DNA from 2 places in the Micromonospora humidisoli genome. Region 1 is predicted to be linked to the other one. Evidence: predicted binding sites of a transcription regulator. Region 1 holds the regulator's gene; the other holds the start of a gene.

The links. Region 1 encodes HrcA, which represses chaperone genes, less so after heat shock. Its sites were predicted from a motif close to GGTTNGCACNCTCNNNNNGAGNGTGCNAACC; they were not measured.
Region 2: the regulator HrcA is predicted to act here: its motif matches at 1,207-1,237, upstream of groES (co-chaperone GroES).

The regions. Positions count from the first base shown of each region.
Region 1 is NZ_JAFEUO010000004.1:821,922-832,219, reverse strand. It holds gene JQN84_RS18520 (carbohydrate ABC transporter permease) at 1-463, shown strand, start outside; gene JQN84_RS18515 (MOSC domain-containing protein) at 506-1,147, shown strand; gene JQN84_RS18510 (hypothetical protein) at 1,192-2,055, opposite strand; gene JQN84_RS18505 (enoyl-CoA hydratase-related protein) at 2,152-2,934, opposite strand; gene hemW (radical SAM family heme chaperone HemW) at 2,954-4,177, shown strand; gene JQN84_RS18495 (DUF4870 domain-containing protein) at 4,263-4,889, opposite strand; gene hrcA (heat-inducible transcriptional repressor HrcA) at 5,119-6,141, shown strand; gene dnaJ (molecular chaperone DnaJ) at 6,216-7,361, shown strand; gene JQN84_RS18480 (16S rRNA (uracil(1498)-N(3))-methyltransferase) at 7,516-8,250, shown strand; gene JQN84_RS18475 (histidine triad nucleotide-binding protein) at 8,630-8,989, shown strand; gene JQN84_RS18470 (serine hydrolase domain-containing protein) at 9,076-10,298, shown strand, end outside.
Region 2 is NZ_JAFEUO010000002.1:588,047-598,344, forward strand. It holds gene JQN84_RS08160 (THUMP-like domain-containing protein) at 1-1,030, opposite strand, end outside; gene groES (co-chaperone GroES) at 1,378-1,686, shown strand; gene groL (chaperonin GroEL) at 1,759-3,405, shown strand; gene JQN84_RS08175 (molybdopterin-dependent oxidoreductase) at 3,534-5,159, shown strand; gene JQN84_RS08180 (non-reducing end alpha-L-arabinofuranosidase family hydrolase) at 5,341-6,789, shown strand; gene JQN84_RS08185 (WhiB family transcriptional regulator) at 7,030-7,413, opposite strand; gene JQN84_RS08190 (helix-turn-helix domain-containing protein) at 7,671-8,486, shown strand; gene JQN84_RS08195 (DUF5319 domain-containing protein) at 8,544-8,954, opposite strand; gene guaB (IMP dehydrogenase) at 9,151-10,298, shown strand, end outside.

The DNA of each region.
Region 1 (10,298 bases):
CCCGCTGTTCCTGATGATCCAGCGGCTCGGCCTCTACAACACCCTGCCCAGCCTGATCCTCACCTACCTGGGCTTCTCGCTGCCGTTCGCGGTGTGGATGCTGCGCGGCTTCGTCGCGGCCGTGCCCAAGGAACTGGAGGAGGCCGCCGCCATCGACGGCGCGAGCCGCGCCCAGACCTTCCGCAAGGTCCTCTTCCCGCTGGTCGCGCCCGGCCTGGTGGCCACCAGCATCTTCTCCTTCATCACCGCCTGGAACGAGCTGATCTTCGCGTTGACCTTCGTCAACGACCAGAGCCGCTACACCCTGCCGGTCGCGATGACCTTCTTCTTCGGCCGGGACGACACCGCCTGGGGGTCGGTGATGGCCGCCTCCACCCTGTTCACCCTGCCCGTGATCATCTTCTTCCTGCTGGTGCAGCGCCGGATGGTCTCCGGTCTGGTCGCCGGCGCCGTCAAGGGCTGATCCGGGACGGCGACCGCCCGCGCCCGGCCGTACCCTGGGGCCATGACGGGCAGGGTGGCGGCGGTGAACCTCGGCGTGGTGACGCAGGCGCGGTGGGCGGGTGACGCGAGTGGACGCAGCGGCATCGACAAGCGGCCTGTCGACGGCCCGGTGCTGCTACGCGCCGACGGGGTGGCCGGTGACTTCATCGGCGAGCGGGCCCACCACGGCGGCCCCGAGCAGGCCGTCTACGCCTACGCGCAGGAGGACGCCGGCTGGTGGTCGGCCGAGTTGGGCCGTGACCTCCGCCCCGGCGGCTTCGGCGAAAACCTGACCACCTGGGCGGTCGACGTGACCGGCGCGGTGATCGGCGAACGCTGGGCGGTCGGCTCGGCGTTGCTCCAGGTCACCAAGCCGCGTACCCCGTGTACGACCTTCGCCGGCTTCTGGGGGGTGCCCGACCTGATCAAACGGTTCACCGTCCGGGCCACCCCCGGGGCATACCTGCGGGTGCTACGCGAGGGCGAGGTGAGCGCGGGTGACCCGGTGGAGGTGGTGGACCGGCCGGCGCACGGCGTCACCATCGGTGAGGTGTTCCGGGCCACCAGCCTGGAGCCGGAGCTGCTGCCCCGACTGCTCGACGTCCCCGAACTGCCCGAATCGACCCGGGCGAAGGTGCGTCGCCGGCTGAACGTCGCCGGCTGACCGGCCCACCGGCCGGCAGCTCGGCCGGGGTCGTCGCCGGCAGGTCAGGCGGGGTCGGCGAAGACCTCGGCCAGCACCCGTGCCCCGGTCGGCCGGCCGTCGGCGACCTTCGCCCACCGTCCGTTGTCGGCGTTCCACTCCAGCCCGTCGAAGCGCACCCGCTTCACCCCGTGGTCGGGGGCGTGCGAGACCAGCCAGTGCGCGTACCGCCAGCCGTCCCGGGCGTCCGCGGCGGGCACCGTCACGTCGGTCAGCTCGGCAACCGCACCGGCGTCGGGCAGGCCCCAGTCGAGGGTCAGGCCACGGGTCAGCTCGGCCGCCGCGGCCTGCCCGCGCATCACCGGGGTACGCCCCACCGTGCAGGCCACCGCGCCGGTCGCCTCGCCGAGCAGGGCCCGCGCCAGCACCTGCGACTCGTCGGCCCACTTCTGGTACGCGTTCGGGTACGCCGACCGCTGCACCGCCTGGGCCGCGTCGGTGACCTCCATCCGCTCCCAGCCGCGTACCTTCTTCAGCGCCTTGTAGAACCGGGCCGCCGCGTACCGCTGGTCGCGGATCTGCTCCGGGGTGCCCCAGCCCTGGCTGGGACGCTGCTGGAACAGGCCGAGCGAGTCGCGGTCACCGTGGGCGAGGTTACGCAGCCCCGACTCCTGGTAGGCGGTGGCGAGGGCGACCACCACGGCCTGTTCGGGCATCTGCCGCTGCATGCCGATCGCGGCGATGGTGGCCGCGTTGGCCATCTGGTCGGCGTCGAGCTTCACGGTGCCGTCGGCCTGGACGGTGCAGCTACGGCCGGCGACGGGAAGCCGGAACTCCCCGTCGAGTTGACGGACCCCCCAGCCCCCGACGATGGCGAACAACGCCACCACGACCCCGGCTGCCACGAATGTCCGCGTCCGCACCCGCACCTCCCGTTTCAACGTTCGCCAAGCGTACGTCGCCAACCGTCGGCCCCGGGTCGGTCGACCGGTTCACGTTCCCGCAGGAAATCAGAAGAAACCAGGTCAATCCCGGGGCACCCAGGCCGCGTCCCGCTTCTGTCGGAACGCCTCCACCCCCTCGCGGCCCTCGGCCGACAGGAAGTAGCCGGTGGACCGGGCGGACAGGTCGGCGACCTCCGCGCGCAGGTCCGTGGCGGCCGGGCGGCGCAGCAGCTCCTTCGTCCCGGCCAGCGCCCCGGGAGCGCCCCGGACCAGCGAGGCGCAGTACCCGGCCACCGCCGCGTCCAGCTCGGCGGCCGGCACGGCGGCGGTCACCAGCCCCACCTCGGCGGCCCGCCGGCCGTCGAAGGTGTCACCGGTCAGGTACAGCTCGGCGGCGGCCCGGGGGTGCAGCCGGGGCAGCACGGTCGCCGAGATCACCGCCGGGATCACCCCGATCCGCACCTCGGTGAAGGCGAACGTCGCCTCGGACGCGCAGACCGCCAGGTCGGCCGCCGCGATCAGGCCCAGGCCGCCGGCCCGGGCCGGCCCGGCCACCCGCGCCAGCACCGGCTTCGGGCACTCCCGCACCGCCACCAGCACGTCACCGAGTATCCCGGCCGGCACCGACCCGCTGGCGTACGCTGCCGCCGTCTCCTTCAGGTCGGCGCCGGAGCAGAACACCGGGCCGGTGTGGTCCAGCACGACCACCCGGACCGCGTCGTCGGCGATCGCCCCGGCGATCCCGGCCAGCAGCTCGGTCATCAGCGGGGTGGACAGCGCGTTGCGGTTGTGCGGGCTGTCCAGGGTGAGGGTGGTCACCCCACGGGCGGTGGCGACCCGCACGAGTCGGTCGGGAGAGGTCATGCCGGGCACACTAGTGGCCATGCCGGGCGTCCTTCCAGATGGTGAGACCGTTCCCGTCGACGGCGCGCTGCCCGCCACCGCTCTGCGGGAGGTCGGCGGGCGCGGCTTCGGCGTCTACCTGCACGTGCCGTTCTGCGCCAGTCGCTGCGGCTACTGCGACTTCAACACCTACACCGCAGCCGAGCTGGGCGGGGGTGTCGACCGCGAGTCGTACGCCGACACCGTGCTCGCCGAGCTGGCGCTCGCCGCCCGGGTGCTCGGCGGCACCCCACCGCCCCGGGTCGACACGGTCTTCGTCGGCGGCGGCACGCCGACCCTGCTGCCCGCCGACGACCTGGCCCGGCTGCTGGACGGCATCGACCGCACCTGGGGGCTGGCCGCCGACGCCGAGGTGACCACCGAGGCCAACCCCGAGTCGGTGACCCCGGAGTCGCTGAAGACCCTGCGGGCCGCCGGCTACACCCGGATCTCGCTGGGCATGCAGTCCGCCGCCGCCGGGGTGCTGGCCGTCCTCGACCGCAACCACCGCCCGGGACGCGCCGCCGAGGCCGCCCGGGAGGCCCGTGACGCCGGGTTCGACCACGTCAACCTCGACCTGATCTACGGCACGCCGGGGGAGCGCCCGGAGGACTTCGCCGCCTCGCTGGACCAGGTGGTCGCCGCCGGGGTCGACCACGTCAGCGCGTACGCCCTGATCGTGGAGGACGGCACCCGGCTGGCCGCCCGGATGCGGCGCGGCGAGCTGCCGTACCCCTCCGACGACGTGGCGGCGGACCGTTACCTGGCCGCCGAGGCCGCCCTCGACGCGGCCGGTTTCTCCTGGTACGAGGTCTCCAACTGGGCCCGCAGCGGGGCCGCCCGGTGCCGGCACAACCTGCTGTACTGGACCGGCGGCGACTGGTGGGGCCTCGGCCCGGGGGCGCACAGCCACGTCGGCGGGGTGCGCTGGTGGAACGTCAAACACCCCACGACGTACGCCCAGCGGCTCGCCGCCGGGCACTCACCCGGCCTGGCCCGGGAGATCCTCACCCCGACCGAGACGCACACGGAGGACGTGATGCTGCGCCTGCGGCTCGCCTCCGGGCTGCCGCTGGACGTGCTGGACGACGCGGGCCGGGCCGCCGCCGCGCGGGCGCTGGCCGACGGGTTGCTGGACCCGGTGGCGTACCCGCAGGGGCGGGCGGTGCTCACCCTGCGCGGCCGGCTGCTGGCCGACGCGGTGGTGCGCGACCTGCTGCCCTGAGCACGGTTGCGCCGGCCGCCACCCGCCGGGGTGCGCCGGAGTCGGCGGTGGTGCCCGACCGGCCGGGGGAGCGGCCGGTCGGGACTCACTTGATGAAGCTGGTGGACATCGGATAGCGGTAGGCCTGGCCCTCGTTGGCCTTCATGCCGGCGATGATCCCGAACAGGATCTGGATCACCACGACCGCGATGCTGGGCAGGAAGAACAGGCACCAGCTCACGAACAGCAGCACGAACGCGATGATCGACCAGAGGATCTGGAAGTTCAGCGCGGCCAGGGCCTGCGCCCGGACGGCCGGCGACTGCTGCCCGCGCACCAGGTAGGCGATCAGCGGGGCGACGAAGCCGAGCGGGCCGAAGCTGATCAGCGCACCGGCGGCCCCGCCGAAGTGTGCGACCAGCGTCCAGGTCTTGTCCTCGCTGTTGGCGTAGCCGCCGCCCGGTGCACCGTAGGTGCCGCCGGTCGGATATCCGCCGCCGGGCTGGGGATAACCACCCGCGCCGGGCGGGGGGTAGCCACCCGGCGGGGGGTAGCCACCCGCCGGCGGCTGGTCACCGGTGGGCGGCGGATACCCGCCGGGCGGGGGATACCCGCCCGCCCCCGGAGCGCCGGACAGTGGTGCGGTGGGCGGCTCGTATGGCGAGCCCTGGCCAGCGTTCGGGTCCGGCGGATAGCCGTCCCCCGCGCCGGGCGGGCGAGGTGGTTCAGTCATGCCCGCCACGGTAGGGGCTGCCGGCAAGGGTGCACCAGAGCGACACTGGTGAGGTTGGCCTCGACGCTGCGTCAGCGCCGGGATCCGCCGGGGCGGGCGCACCGACGGTCCGTCCTGATCATCGCGGCGGCGGTACTGCCGACGTAGACTGGCACTCGCTACAGTCGAGTGCCAGAGTGCTTGCCCGGGTGCGCAAGCGCCCGGGGCGACGTGCGTCAGGAGGTGGGAGATGGGTCTCGACGACCGCAAACTCGCCGTGCTGCGGGCGATCGTCGAGGACTACGTCGCCACGCAGGAGCCCGTCGGCAGCAAGACGCTCGTCGAGCGGCACCAGCTCGGGGTCTCCCCGGCGACGGTCCGCAACGACATGGCGGTCCTGGAGGAGGAGGGCTACATCCGGCAGCCGCACACCAGCGCCGGCCGGGTCCCCACCGACCGGGGCTACCGCCTCTTCGTCGACCGGCTCTCCCGGGTCAAGCCGCTCAGCCCGGCCGAACGCCGGGCCATCGAGCGCTTCCTGGTCGGCGCGGTCGACCTCGACGACGTGGTGCACCGCACCGTACGCCTGCTGGCACAGCTCACCCGACAGGTCGCCGTGGTGCAGTACCCGTCGCTGGCCCGCTCGTCGGTGCGCCACCTGGAACTGGTGCCGATCTCCACCACCCGGCTGATGCTGGTCATGATCGCCGACACCGGGCGGGTCGAGCAGCGGCTGGTCGAGCTGGCCGCGCCGGTGCCCGCCGACGACGTCCTCGACCTGCGCCGGCTGGTCAACGAGAAACTGGTCGGGAGTCGGTTGTCCGACACTCCGCCGCTGGTGCAGGCGCTCGTCGACGAGAGTGCGCCACACCTGCGCGGCGCGATGACCACCCTGTCCACGGTGCTGCTGGAGACCCTGGTGGAACGCACCGAGGAGCGGCTGGCGCTGGCCGGCACCGCCAACCTCACCCGGGGTGGCCTACTCGACTTCCAGGGCTCGCTGCGACCCATCCTGGAGGCGCTCGAAGAGGAGGTCGTGCTGCTCAAGCTGATCGGCGAGGCGCAGCCGAGCACCACCCGGGTGCTGATCGGCGACGAGAACGAGGTCGACAATCTCCGGGCCGCCTCGGTGGTCAGCACCGGGTACGGCCCGGGCACCACCATCGTCGGTGGGCTGGGCGTGCTCGGCCCGACCCGGATGGACTACCCCGGCACCATCGCCACGGTCAGGGCCGTGGCACGCTACGTGGGCGAGCTGCTGGCCCAGAACTGACCAGTCCGGGCCGGCGGCCGGCTCCGGCCGCCGACCGGCGCAAACGCGAGACGAACATGAGGACACGGAACGCAGTGGCCAGGGACTACTACGGCATTCTCGGGGTGAGCCGGGAAGCCTCCGACGACGAGATCAAGCGCGCCTACCGCAAGCTGGCGCGGCAGTTCCACCCGGACGTCAATCCGGACCCGGAGGCACAGGAGAAGTTCAAGGACATCAACGCCGCGTACGAGGTCCTCTCGGACGACCGGAAGCGGCAGATCGTCGACCTGGGCGGCGACCCGCTCGCCCCGGGCGGCGGGGGCGCCGGCGGCCCGGGTGGTCCCGGCGGGGCGGGCCCGTTCGTCGGCTTCCAGGACATCATGGACGCCTTCTTCGGCGGTGCGGCCGGTGGCTCGCGGGGTCCACGGCCGCGTACCCGGCCCGGTGCCGACGCGATCCTGCGGCTGGAACTGGACCTGCACGAGACCGCCTTCGGCGTCGAAGCCCCGATCACGGTGGACACCGCCGTGCTCTGCACCACCTGCTCCGGAGCGGGCACCGCGGCCGGCACCCACCTGGCGACCTGCGAGGCGTGCGGCGGCCGGGGCGAGGTGCAGTCGGTGCAGCGCACCTTCCTCGGCCAGGTCGTCTCGGCCCGGCCGTGCACCGTCTGCCAGGGCTACGGCACCACCATCCCGCACCCCTGCCCGACCTGCGCCGGCGACGGCCGGGTGCGGACCCGCCGCTCGCTGACCGTCAAGATCCCGGCCGGGGTGGAGGACGGCATGCGCATCCGGCTCGCCCAGCAGGGCGAGGTCGGCCCGGGTGGCGGCACCGCCGGTGACCTCTACGTCGAGATCCACGAGCGGCCGCACGACGTCTACTCCCGCAAGGGCGACGACCTGCACTGCCGGGTCACCGTCCCGATGACGGCCGCCGCGTTGGGTACCCGGCTCACCATCAAGACGCTGGACAGCGACGAGACCGTCGACGTCAAGGCCGGCACGCAGCCGGGCAGCACGCTGCGGCTGCGCGCCCGGGGCGTACCGCACCTGCGCGGCACCGGCCGGGGCGACCTCTACGTCCACCTCGACGTGCGTACCCCGACCAAGCTCGACGCCGACCAGGAGAAGATGCTGCGGGACTTCGCCAAGACCCGGGGCGAGGAGGTCGCCGAGCTGAGCAAGCAGGGCGGCTTCTTCTCCCGGATGCGCGACGCCTTCAACGGCCACGCGTGACGGGTCGGGCTGACCGGCCGGCCTCCTCCGGTCGGGCTGTTGTGGTCGGGTCCCGTGCGGTTTCGTGCCGGTCGGCTCGTCCCGGTCGGGGCGTCCCGGTCGGCCGGAGTCCCGGGTGGCTCCCCGGCCGGCCGGGCCGGTTAGCCTGATCGGCGTGTCCGCGCCGCTGTTCCTGGTCGAGTCGCTGCCCCCCGCCGACCAGGTCACCCTGGACGGCCCCGAGGGGCACCACGCCGCGACCGTGCAACGGCTGCGCGTCGGCGAGGAACTGCTGCTCGCCGACGGGCGGGGCGGCACCGCCACCGCTGTGGTCACCGCCGTCGGCCGGGGTGCCCTCGACCTCACCGTCACCTCCCGGGGGTACGTCGACGCGGACGTCCCCCGGCTGGTGGTGGTGCAGGGCATCGCCAAGGGTGACCGGGGCGAGTTGGCAGTCCAGGCGATGACCGAGGTCGGAGTGGACGAGATCGTGCCCTGGGCGGCGTCCCGCTCGGTGGCGCAGTGGCGCGGTGACCGGGGCGTACGGGCCCGGGAGAAGTGGGTGGCGACGGCCCGGGAGGCGGCCAAACAGGCCCGCCGGGCGTGGCTGCCGGTGGTGGCCGGCTCCCCGGACGAGTCCACCGCCATGGTGGCGCGTCGGATCGCCGGGGCGGGCACGGCGTTCGTCCTGCACGAGGAGGCCGAGGAGCGGCTCACCACGGTCGACCTGCCGAGCGCCGGCGAGATCGTCCTGGTCGTCGGGCCCGAGGGCGGCATCGCCCCGGCCGAGCTGGCCACCTTCACCGATGCGGGTGCCCGCCCGGTACGCCTGGGCCCCTCGGTCCTGCGTACCTCCACCGCCGGCCCCGCCGCCCTGGCCGTCCTCTCCACCCGCCTCACCCGCTGGTAACACCCCACCCCACCCCACGCTGCCCTCCCGCCTCGCCCCCGACCTGCCCTGGTGATCAAGAGGTTTGCGTCATCGCCGGGCCGATTCGTGCCGCAAACTTCTTGGTCACCGTCCCATTGGTGCCGTCTGCTGGCGGTGTCTTCGGTGATCAAGAGGTTTGCGTCATCGCCAGCCCCATTCCTGCCCCAAACTTCTTGGTCACCGCGCCCGCACCGCCGCCCCCTGGTGGTGTGCCCCGTGATCAAGAGGTTCGCGTCATCGGCCGGCCGGATTCTGACGCGAACCTCTTGATCACCGGGGGGAACGGCGGGGCGGGGGTAGCGGGGGAGGGCGGGGAGGGGGCGGGGGAGGGGAGTGGGGTGGTCTTTAGAGTGGGGGGATGGGAGCCGACTGTCTGTTCTGCCGCATCGTCGCCGGGGAGATTCCGGCCACCATAGTCAAGGAGACCGCCACCACCCTGGCCTTCCGTGACATCGGGCCGAAGGCGCCGGTGCACGTGCTGATCATCCCCAAGGAGCACTACGCCGACGTGGCGACGCTCGGCCAGGGTGACCCGGGGCTGGCCGGTGAGGTGCTGGCCACCGCGGCGGCGGTGGCCGAGGACGAGGGGCTGACCGGGGACGGCTTCCGGCTGATGTTCAACACCGGCCCGTACGGCGGCCAGGAGGTCTTCCACGTGCACGCCCACCTGCTCGGCGGCGCGCCGCTGGGCCCGATGCTGGCCCGGGACCTGGTGTGACGTCGACGGTCGACGGGGAAACCGACCCGGGCGGCGACGGGGACCCGAGCGGCGACGGGGCGCGGGTACGGCGTCGGCTGGAACGGATGGTCCGGGGCGCCCAGGCGCAGGCCCGGGTGCCCGCGCTGGCGGTGGCGCTGCACCGGGCCGACGGTCCGCTCTGGAGCTTCGAGGTCGGCGGCACCGGTAACGACACCGTCCTCGGCCCGGCGAGCCGGTTCCGGATCGGCTCGGTCACCAAGACCTTCACCGCCGTGCTGATCATGCAGTGCCGCGACGACGGGCTGCTCGACCTGGACGACCCGCTGGGCCGGCACCTCGACCTGCCCGCGCACGGCGAGCTGACCGTACGCCGGTTGCTGTCGCACACCGCCGGGCTGCAACGCGAGCCGTACGGCGACGTCTGGGACACGCTGCGCGCGCCGCAGGTGGACGAGTTGGTCGCCGACCTGGCCCGGGTCGAGCGGGTGCTGCCCACCGGCCGCCGCTACCACTACTCGAACCTGGGCATGGCGCTGCTCGGCCGGCTGGTCGGCACGTTACGCGGCGGCACCTGGGCCGAGGTGCTCGCCGACCGGGTGCTCACCCCGCTGGGGCTGGCCGACACCTCGGTCGACCCGGGGCCGCAGGCGGTGACCGGCTTCCTGGTCGACGCGTACTCCGATGAGGCGCATCCGGAGCCGCCGACCGACTTCGGGGCGGTCGGGCCGGCCGGCCAACTGTGGAGCACCGCGACGGACATGGCCCGCTGGGCGGCGTTCCTGGCCGACCCGGCCGCGCTGGACCCGACCGGGGCGGTGCTCGCCGCGACGACGCTGGACGAGATGCGCTGGCCGGTGACCACCACCGACGAGACGACCTGGAGGGCCGGCTTCGGGCTCGGGCTGATCCTGGTCCCGTACCCCGACCGGGTGGTGCACGTGGGGCACGACGGCGCGATGCCTGGCTTCCTGGCGGGCGTCTACGGCCGGCGCGGCGGGGACGGCACCCCCGGCGCGATGGGCTGCGCGGTGCTCGCCTCCTCCGGCACCGCCGCCGAGGTGCTGGAACTGCCGCACCGGCTGCTCGCCGCCTCGGTCGAACACGCCCCGGCGGAGATCGTGCCGTGGCAGCCGGGCCCGGGTGCGCCCGGCCCGCTGCGCGGGGTGCTGGGTCGCTGGTGGGGCGAGGGCTTCGAGTACGTCTTCTCCTGGCACGACGGGGCGTTACGGGCCCGCGGCGCGGACGATCCGGCGGGGCGACCTCCGGCGGTGTTCGCGCCGACGCCGCACTCGCCTGACGTGTTCCGGACGGTCTCCGGGCGGGAGGT
Region 2 (10,298 bases), on a different contig from region 1:
CGATCTCCAGGCACCTGCCGAACGGGGTGGGACGCGGGGTGTCCGCGTAGAGGTAGGCGATGCTCGGGTCGGCAAGCGTCGCGTCGAGGGTGTCGGCCAGTTCGGCGACCAGGTGCGACCGGACCACCGCCGGGTCCGGGTCGTACAGGTAGCGCCGGACCGGGCCGACCGGGGCCTCGGCCGTACCGGTGCCGGTCAACCGGTGGACGGCGACCGGCTCGCCGTCGGCGGGCGAACCGTCCGCCGGCCGCCGCCGGTCGGCGGGCCCCGACCGCAGGACGGTCGCCCGGCGGGGCACCCCGGCGAGCGCGCCGCACCACAGGGCCGCCTCGACCAGGTCCCCGTCGACGCTCACCCACTCCGCCTCGGCGTCGGCCGGGACCAACGCGTGGTCGATGCCGGGGGCCACCTTCACCACCGTGTGCGGCACCCGCGCGGCCAGCCCGGTGACGAAGTCCCACGGCGGCGAGTAGGCGTCCGGGTCGAAGATCCGCCGGCCGGTGCCGGCCCGCCGCCGGGCCGGATCGCAGAAGACCGCGTCGACCCGGGTCACGTCGAAGGCCGTCGCGTCGCCGCACTCCACGGTGAACATCCCGGCCAGCCCGGCGGCCCCGGCGTTCGCGGCGGCCAGCGCGGCGGTGACCGGATCGGCCTCCACGCCGTACACCCGGATGCCGGCGCGGGCGGCGGCGAGCGCGTCGGCACCGAGGCCGCAACCCAGGTCGGCGAGGGTGCGCACCCCGGCGGCGGCGAGCCGGGCGGCCCGCCGGTCGGCGACCACCCGGCGGGTGGCCTGCTCCAGGCCGGGGCGGGTGAGGAACATCCCGGCCGCCTCCGGGCCGAACTTGCCGACCGCCCGGCGGCGCAGCTCGGCCTGGGTCAGCGCGGCGGCGGCCAGCCCGGGGGGCACCCCGCGCGAGCGCAGCGCCGCCGCCGCGACCAGCGGGTCGCCGCCGGCCACCCCGGCCGCCGCGGCGAGCACGGCCGACCCCTCGGCGGTACGCAGCGCGGCGAACTGGTCGAGATCCACCCGCCCATTGTCCGGCCCTCCCGGGAGATCGACTCAGGTGGGGCGATGTTGCGGTGTCCGGGCGGTGTCGTCACCGCAACATCGCCACCCTTGAGTTGATCATCGGCGGGACGGCGACACGGAGGGCGGCAGATTGGCACTCTCCTTGACGGAGTGCTAGCCGAGGAATAACCTGCGATTAGCACTCTCACCCCGAGGGTGCCAGCGTCCGGGCCATCCGGTCCGGATGCTGAACGCCAGGCGGACCGGCACCCGCGACGACGGCCCCGCCCGGTGGCATGTGGCAGATTGACGCTGGTCGGACTCTCGGCCGGCAACGAAACCAAGTACCCCAGGAGGGTATGCCCGTGACTACCGCGACCAAGGTTGCGATCAAGCCGCTCGAGGACCGGATCGTGGTCCAGGCGAACGAGGCTGAGACCACCACGGCGTCGGGCATCGTGATCCCCGACACCGCCAAGGAGAAGCCGCAGGAGGGCACCGTCCTCGCCGTCGGCCCCGGCCGGATCGACGACAAGGGCAACCGCGTGCCGCTCGACGTCAAGGTCGGCGACACCGTCCTCTACTCGAAGTACGGCGGCACCGAGATCAAGTACGCCGGCGAGGAGTACCTGGTGCTCTCCGCCCGCGACGTTCTCGCGGTCATCGAGAAGTAACCAACCGATTCCCGTGTCGTCGCCCCGGTCCGGCTCGCCGGGCCGGGGCGACGACGCTTCGAAGGGACATTCATGGCGAAGATCCTGAGCTTCTCGGACGACGCCCGGCACCTGCTGGAGCACGGTGTCAACGCCCTCGCGGACGCGGTCAAGGTCACCCTCGGCCCGCGCGGGCGCAACGTCGTCCTGGACAAGAAATTCGGTGCGCCGACGATCACCAACGATGGTGTGACCATCGCCAAGGAGATCGAGCTCACCAACCCGTACGAGAACCTCGGCGCGCAGCTGGTCAAGGAGGTGGCGACGAAGACCAACGACGTCGCCGGCGACGGGACCACCACCGCGACCGTGCTGGCCCAGGCGATGGTCCGCGAGGGCCTGCGCAACGTGGCCGCCGGGGCCAACCCGACCGGCCTCAAGCGGGGCGTCGACGCGGCGGCCACCAAGGTCTCCGAGGCGCTGCTCGGCCGGGCCGTCGAGGTGGCCGACAAGAAGTCGATCGCGCACGTCGCGACGATCTCGGCGCAGGACGCCACCATCGGTGAGCTGATCGCCGAGGCGATGGAGCGGGTCGGCCGCGACGGTGTCATCACCGTCGAGGAGGGCTCCACCCTGACCACCGAGCTGGAGGTGACCGAGGGTCTCCAGTTCGACAAGGGCTTCATCTCGCCGAACTTCGTCACCGACTCGGAGTCGCAGGAGTCGGTGCTGGAGGACCCGTACATCCTCATCACCACCCAGAAGATCTCGGCGATCGAGGAGCTGCTGCCGCTGCTGGAGAAGGTCCTCCAGAACAGCAAGCCGCTGCTGATCGTCGCCGAGGACGTCGAGGGTCAGGCGCTGTCCACCCTGGTGGTCAACGCGATCCGCAAGACCATCAAGGTCTGCGCGGTCAAGGCCCCCGGCTTCGGTGACCGCCGCAAGGCGATGCTCCAGGACATGGCGATCCTGACCGGCGCCGAGCTGGTCGCCCCGGAGCTGGGCTACCGGCTCGACCAGGTCGGCCTGGAGGCGCTCGGCACCGCCCGGCGCGTCGTGGTCGACAAGGAGAACACCACCGTCGTCGACGGCGGCGGCAGGTCCGCCGAGGTCGCCGACCGGGTCGCCCAGATCCGCAAGGAGATCGAGGCGTCCGACTCCGACTGGGACCGGGAGAAGCTGGCCGAGCGGCTGGCGAAGCTCTCCGGTGGCATCGCGGTCATCAAGGCGGGCGCGGCGACCGAGGTCGAGATGAAGGAGCGCAAGCACCGCATCGAGGACGCGATCGCCGCCACCAAGGCCGCGGTCGAGGAGGGGACGGTTCCCGGCGGCGGTGCCGCGCTGGCCCAGATCCGCTCGGTGCTCGACGACGACCTTGGCCTGACCGGTGACGAGAAGGTCGGTGTCTCGATCGTGCGCAAGGCGCTGGTCGAGCCGCTGCGCTGGATCGCCCAGAACGCCGGCCACGACGGCTACGTGGTGGTGGAGAAGGTCGCCGGCCAGGACTGGGGCCAGGGCCTCGACGCTGCCAAGGGCGAGTGGGTCGACCTGGTGAAGTCCGGCATCATCGACCCGGTGAAGGTGACCCGCAATGCGGTCACCAACGCCGCGTCGATCGCCGGTCTCCTGCTGACCACCGAGAGCCTGGTGGTCGAGAAGCCGGAGCAGCCGGAGCCGGCCGCCGCCGGTGGCCACGGCCACGGCCACGGTCACGGCCACCAGCACGGCCCGGGTTTCTGACCCGGTAGCACGCCAGCTCAGGGCGCACCGTCGATCTCGGCGGTGCGCCCTGACGCGTACGGTGACGGCTGCTTACGGAACGGTGACGTGGTTGGCGGCCGGCCCGGTCGATCGACGACACTGGCCCGATGAGCACCACCTCCCGTGGCTTCGCCGCGCTGGCCGGGGTCACCGCCGCCGTGGTGGCCATCGGCGTCGCCGAGCCGGTCGCCGTCCTCACCGGTCCCCGCTCCGCCCCGCTGATCGCGGTCGGCGGGGTGGTCGTCGACACGGTCCCCGAGCCGCTCAAGCAGTTCGCCATCGACGTCTTCGGCAGGTACGACAAGATCGCCCTGCTGGTGGGTACGGCGGTGCTGCTGGCGGCGTTCGCCGCCGGGATCGGGGTGCTGGCCGCGCGCCGGCTGGCGGTGGGGCTGGTGGGCATCGCGGCGTTCACCGGCCTCGGTGTCGCCGCCGCGCTCACCCGGGCCGGCGCGGATGCCGCCGACGCGCTCCCCGCACTGGTCGGCGGGGGGTTGGGCGGGCTGGTGCTCTGGGCGTTCGTGGCCGGCCCCTGGCAGCTCGACCCGTGGCCCTGGCAGCCGCCCACCCCGCTGTCCGCCACCCCGCCGGCCTCTCCGGGGCCGACCCCCACCGGTCCGGGCAGCGGTCCGCCGTCCGGGTGGGAGCCGTTGGAGTCGACCGACCCGGAGTCCCGGCGGCGGTTCCTGCGTGGTGCGGGCCTGCTCGCGGGCGCGGCGACCGTGGTGGGGCTGGGCGGGCACTGGCTCGCCGGGCGGCGGGGGGTTTCGGCGGCCCGGGAGGCGGTCGCGTTGCCCACCCCGTCGGCGGTGGCGCCGACGGTGCCGGCCGGTGCGGACCTGTCCCTGGCCCAGCTCGCCCCCTACACCACGCCGAACGGCGGCTTCTACCGGATCGACACGGCGCTGGTGGTGCCGCAGGTCGACCCGGAGACCTGGCGGTTGCGCATCCACGGTCGGGTGCGCAACCCGATCGAGCTGACCTTCGCCGAGTTGCTCGCCCGGCCGATGGTGGAGCGGTACGTGACCCTGGCCTGCGTCTCCAACGAGGTGGGCGGGGACCTGATCGGCAACGCCCGCTGGCTGGGCGTACCGATCAAGGAGCTGCTCGACGAGGCGGAGCCGGAGGAGGGGGCCGACCAGGTGGTCGGCCGGTCGGTCGACGGCTGGACCTGCGGCACCCCGACGGCGGCGCTGCGCGACGGGCGGGACGCCCTGCTGGCGGTGGGGATGAACGGCGAGCCGCTGCCCGTCGAGCACGGCTTCCCGGTGCGGATGGTGGTGCCGGGCCTCTACGGGTACGTGTCGGCCTGCAAGTGGGTGACCGAGCTGGAGTTGACCAGCTTCGCCGACTTCGACGCGTACTGGGTGCCGCGTGGCTGGTCGGCGCAGGGGCCGGTGAAGACGCAGTCGCGGATCGACACCCCCCGCGCGCGTAACCGGCTCACCGCGGGCGAGGTGACGGTGGCCGGGGTGGCCTGGGCGCAGCACCGGGGAATCAGCCGGGTCGAGGTACGCGTCGACGGCGGCGCGTGGCAGGAGGCGACCCTCGCCCCGACGGTGTCGGTGGACACCTGGGTGCAGTGGTCGTGGCGGTGGCCGGCGACCCCGGGTGAGCACACCCTCCAGGTGCGGGCGACCGACCGGGACGGCGAGACGCAGACCCCGTTGACCGCGCCGGTCGCCCCGGACGGAGCGACCGGCTGGCACAGCGTCACAGTCACCGTGCGCTGATTCCCCATCAGCGTTAAGTCATCAAGAGTGATCAATGTACGGATAGCCAAAAATTCCTCGGTGATGTCGAGGGTTGAGGCTATGGGAGCGCTCCCGTAACATACCTGACGCGACTGTTAACGTTAACCTAACAACGGCCACCACCAATGTGCAGGTCGCCATCCCGTCAGGAGGGTGTTTTATGTCCAGATCCAGATCGGCCAATGTCGGCCTGGTCTCGGCCGGTGTCGCGTTGCTGGCGTCGGCCACGGTAGTCACCGCGCTGCCCGCAGGCGCGGCGGCGGCGGGATGCTCGGTGAACTACACCGTCTCCTCGGAGTGGGGCGGTGGCTTCGGGGCCAACGTCGCCATCACCAACCTGGGCGACGCGCTGAGCAGTTGGACGCTTACCTGGTCCTTTGCCTCCGGGCAGTCGGTGACCCAGGCGTGGAACGCGACAGTGACGCAGAGCGGCTCGGCGGTGACCGCCAAGAACGTGAGTTACAACGGCGCGATCCCCACCAACGGCTCGGTGTCGTTCGGTTTCAACGGCGCGTGGACGTCGAGCAACCCGGTCCCGACGAGCTTCGCGCTCAACGGGGTGGCCTGCAACGGCGGCACGACGCCGACCAACCCGCCCACCACGCCGCCGACGACCGCGCCGCCGACCACCCCGCCCCCCACCACCCCGCCGCCGACCACGCCCCCGCCGACCACCCCGCCGCCGACGGGCAACTGCGCCCTGCCGACGTCCTACCGCTGGTCGTCGACCGGCCCGCTGGCGCAGCCGAAGGCCGGCTGGGCGTCACTCAAGGACTTCACCATCGCCCCCTACCAGGGCAAGCAGTTGGTGTACGCCACCACCCACAGCAGCAGCGCCACCGGCGGCTGGGGTTCGATGAACTTCGGTCTGGTCGACAACCTCAACCAGCTCAGCACGGCTCCCCAGAACACCATGAGCCAGAGCACCGTCGCGCCGTCGCTGTTCTACTTCGCGCCGAAGAACATCTGGATCCTCGCCCACCAGTGGGGTCCGACGTCGTTCTCGTACCGCACGTCGACCAACCCGGCCAACGCCAATGGCTGGTCGGCCGCGCAGACCCTGTCGACCGCGAAGATCACTGACTCCGGCACCGGCGTGATCGACCAGACGATCATCGGCGACGACCAGAACATGTACCTGTTCTTCGCCGGCGACAACGGCAAGATCTACCGCCAGATCATGCCGATCGGGAACTTCCCGGGCAGCTTCGGCTCCAACTACACCACCATCATGAGCGACACCTCGGAGAACATCTTCGAGGCGCCGCAGGTCTACAAGGTCGCGGGCCGCAACCAGTACCTGATGATCATCGAGGCCCGGACCAGCGGCTGGGAGCGCTACTTCCGCTCGTTCACGGCGACCAGCCTGGGCGGCACCTGGACGCCGAACGCGACGACCTACAACAACCCGTTCGCGGGCAAGGCCAACAGCGGTGCCACCTGGACCAACGACATCAGCCACGGCGAGCTGCTGCGCACCAGCGCGGACCAGACGAACACGATCGACCCGTGCAACCTGCAGCTGCTGTACCAGGGCCGCGCCACGAACTCGGGCGGTGACTACGGCCTCCTGCCGTACCGGCCGGGTCTGCTGACCCTGCAGCGCTGACGGCGTGACGCAGGTGCGGCCCCGCTGTTCCTGACTCCCGCGACCGGTGGCGAACGCCGCACCGGGTGAGCCGCACGACGGCTCGGAGCAGGATCGGGTGCAATGAAGGGGCGGGTCCGGCTGTGCCGGGCCCGCCCCGCTTGTCGTACCTGTCGGCCCGGCGTCGGACCATGGGCCGGGACACGACGAGGCCGCGCTCCGGAGATCGGAGTGCGGCCTCGTCGAGGTGTGCCGGGTCGGTCAGGCGATCTTGCGCTGGGCCGGTACGGCGGTCTTGTGCGAAGCGCCGAGCCGGGCCTCCATGCGGGCGATGTCCACCCGGGTCTGCCGGCGGTCGGCCAGGTCCTCCCAGCCGAGGGCGAGCAGCCGCAGCCGCTCGGACTCGCTGAGGCCACCCCAGACGCCGTACGGCTCCCGCACGGACAGGGCGTGCGCCGCGCACTCGGCCCGCACGGGGCAGGCCTGGCAGACGGACTTGGCACCGGACTCCCGGCGTAGCCGGGACGAACCGCGCTCGCCGTCCGGGTGGAAGAACTGCGCGCTGTCCCGGCCCCGACAGGCGCCGAGACGCTGCCAGTCCCACAGGTCGACGATGGGTCCGGGCAGTCTACGTACGTTCGACATCAGCACCCCTCCTCCCGCGCGGCACCGCGGAGATCCTCGTTGAACCGGCGTCCGGGCTGTGGTCCGCGCTGGCGTACCCCGTTTCCGGCGTGGAGCCTCGGTACCCGAACCCTCGCCGACTCACACGTGTTGAGATCGAAAACCCGAAGCCTTCTGTGGCATATGACCTAAATGTCGGAAAAGTTCAGAGGATTGCCCGGAACCTCCTCCCCGGTGGACCCCGTCATGGTCTGCTCATGTCCGGAGAGGAGACCACCGTGCGTACCGTTCTCGTATGCGTTCGGACACCGATCGCCGCGCAGCAGTTGACCAACGCGGCGGCGCGACTTGGCCTGGCCTCGGTCGTCCGGACAGCCGTCTCCGATCCCGAGGCGATGCTGCGGCTCGCCGAGCGCCCGGTCGACGTGGTGCTCGCCGACACGGCGCTCACCCGCCCGGACAGCGCCGGCTTCGTCCGCCGGGTGCTCGCCCGCGCCCCGCAGGCCGCGGTGCTGCTGCTCGGCACCGAGGAGTCGGAGGCGGCGGCGGCCACCATCAACGCCGGTGCGCGGGGCCTGATCCAGGGCGCCGACCACGACCTGACCAGCGCGGTGGCGAAGGCGCTGCTGCTGCTCGCCGCGCCCGGCCGGCCCGCCCGGCACCGGGTCGCCGACCCCGCCCGGGACACCGCCGCGGTCGGCGCGCCCCCGCGCCCCGGTCGCCCGCCCGCCCCGGGCTGGTCGCCGACGCCGGCCGACGGTACGCCCGGAGCGCCGTCGGTGGTGCCCGTGCAGCGCGGCGACGACGAGGTCGAGGACCCGGAGGGCACCCCGGCCGAGCCGGCCCCGGCCGCCGGGTTGCCCCGCCCGACCCCCGGCACGCGTGCCGGCCGGACCTCGGTCGGGCTGACCGAGCGTGAACTCCAGGTGCTGCTCGGGATGGCCGAGGGCAAGAGCAACGCGGAGATCGGCCGGGAGTTGTTCGTCTCGGAGGACACCGTCAAGACGCACGCCCGGCGGCTGTTCCGTAAACTCGGCGCGCGGGACCGGGCGCACGCGGTGGCTGCCGGCTTCCGCGCCGGCCTGGTCGCCTGACCGCTCCCGTCCCGGACCCGGTCGGTCAGACGGCGGCGAGCCGGGTCGTGCCGGGCGTCAGTCGTCCGGGTCGGTGTCGTCGTCCGCGGACTCGGTGAGCGTGTCGTGCACCCCGTCGGCGTAGCCCCGGGCGTAGTCCCAGGTGACGTAGTGGTCCGGGTCGGGATCGTAGGCCGGCTCGTGCACCCGGGGCCGGCCCGAGCTGAGCAGGTGCCGCAGGTTGCCCCGGAGCAGGTCCCAGTCGAAGTAGTGCGGCTCGCGGCAGTCCTCGCACTCGATGACCAGCCCGCGCACCCCGATCGGGGACAGCAGGGCCTGGTAGATCTCCAGGTCGGCGAGGTCTTCCAGCACGTCCTGCCGCTCGACCTCGGTCAGCGGGTCGAGCGGGGCGTCGTCGCCCGGATCGTCCAGCCCCGCAGCCGGATCGGCCGGGTCGCCGTTGAACGGGTCGATGGGCTCGTCGTGCACCCCCTCACCGTAGACCCAACCCTCGCCGCACGCGCCCCCCGGCGGTCGCTGTGGCATCGCCGACCTCGGCCGGTCACCGGCGAGGGCCGCCCTGCTCAGTGGGTACGATGAGACGACTCGCCGTCACCCCGGCGTGCGCCGGTTGCCGTGCGCGCCGCCTCGCTGAATCCCGTTCGAGCAGCTCAGGGGAGCAATCGTGGAGAATTCGCCCAGCACCGATCTTCCGGCCGGCACCGATCTTCCGGCCGGTGTCGACAGCGGCGAGTGGGGCGGCCATCTGCCGGAGTTGCCGGCCGGGTCGGCGCGGGTGGTGCCGCTCGGTCTGACCTTCGACGACGTGCTGCTCCAGCCCGGCGAGTCGGACGTGGTGCCCAGCCGGGTGAACACCCGTACCCGGCTCACCCGCAACGTGGAGCTGTCCATTCCGCTGCTGTCCAGCGCGATGGACACCGTCACCGAGGCCCGGATGGCGATCGCGATGGCCCGCCAGGGCGGCATCGGCGTGCTGCACCGCAACCTGTCGCTGGAGGACCAGGCGCTCCAGGTCGACCTGGTCAAGCGCTCCGAGTCCGGCATGATCACCAATCCGGTGACGGCCAGCCCCGAGGACACCCTGCGTGAGGTCGACGAGCTGTGCGGCCGTTACCGCATCTCCGGCGTCCCGGTGGTCGACGGCGAGGGCCAGCTGGTGGGCATCGTCACCAACCGGGACATGCGGTTCGTCTCCGACCCGGCCACCCCGGTCCACGCGATCATGACCCGGACGCCGCTGGTCACCGCCCCGGTGGGGGTGAGCAAGGACGACGCGCTCTCCCTGCTGCGTCAGCACAAGGTCGAGAAGCTGCCGATCGTGGACGACTCCGGGCGGCTGCGCGGGCTGATCACCGTCAAGGACTTCACCAAGAGCGAGCAGTACCCGGACGCCACCAAGGACGACGCCGGCCGGCTGCGGGTCGCCGCCGCCATCGGGGTCGGCGAGGACGCCTACAAGCGGGCCCGCACCCTGGTCGACGCCGGTGTCGACGTGCTGATCGTGGACACCGCGCACGGCCACCAGCGGGCCGTGCTGGACATGGTCCGCCGGCTCAAGGCTGACGTCGCGATCGACATCGTGGGCGGCAACGTGGCCACCTACGCCGGGGCGAAGGCCCTGGTCGACGCCGGTGCCGACGGTGTCAAGGTGGGCGTCGGCCCGGGTGCGATCTGCACCACCCGGATCGTCGCCGGGGTCGGGGTGCCGCAGGTGACCGCGATCATGGAGGCGGCCCGCGCGGCCCGTCCGGCCGGCGTCCCGGTGATCGGCGACGGCGGCATCCAGTACTCCGGCGACATCGCCAAGGCCCT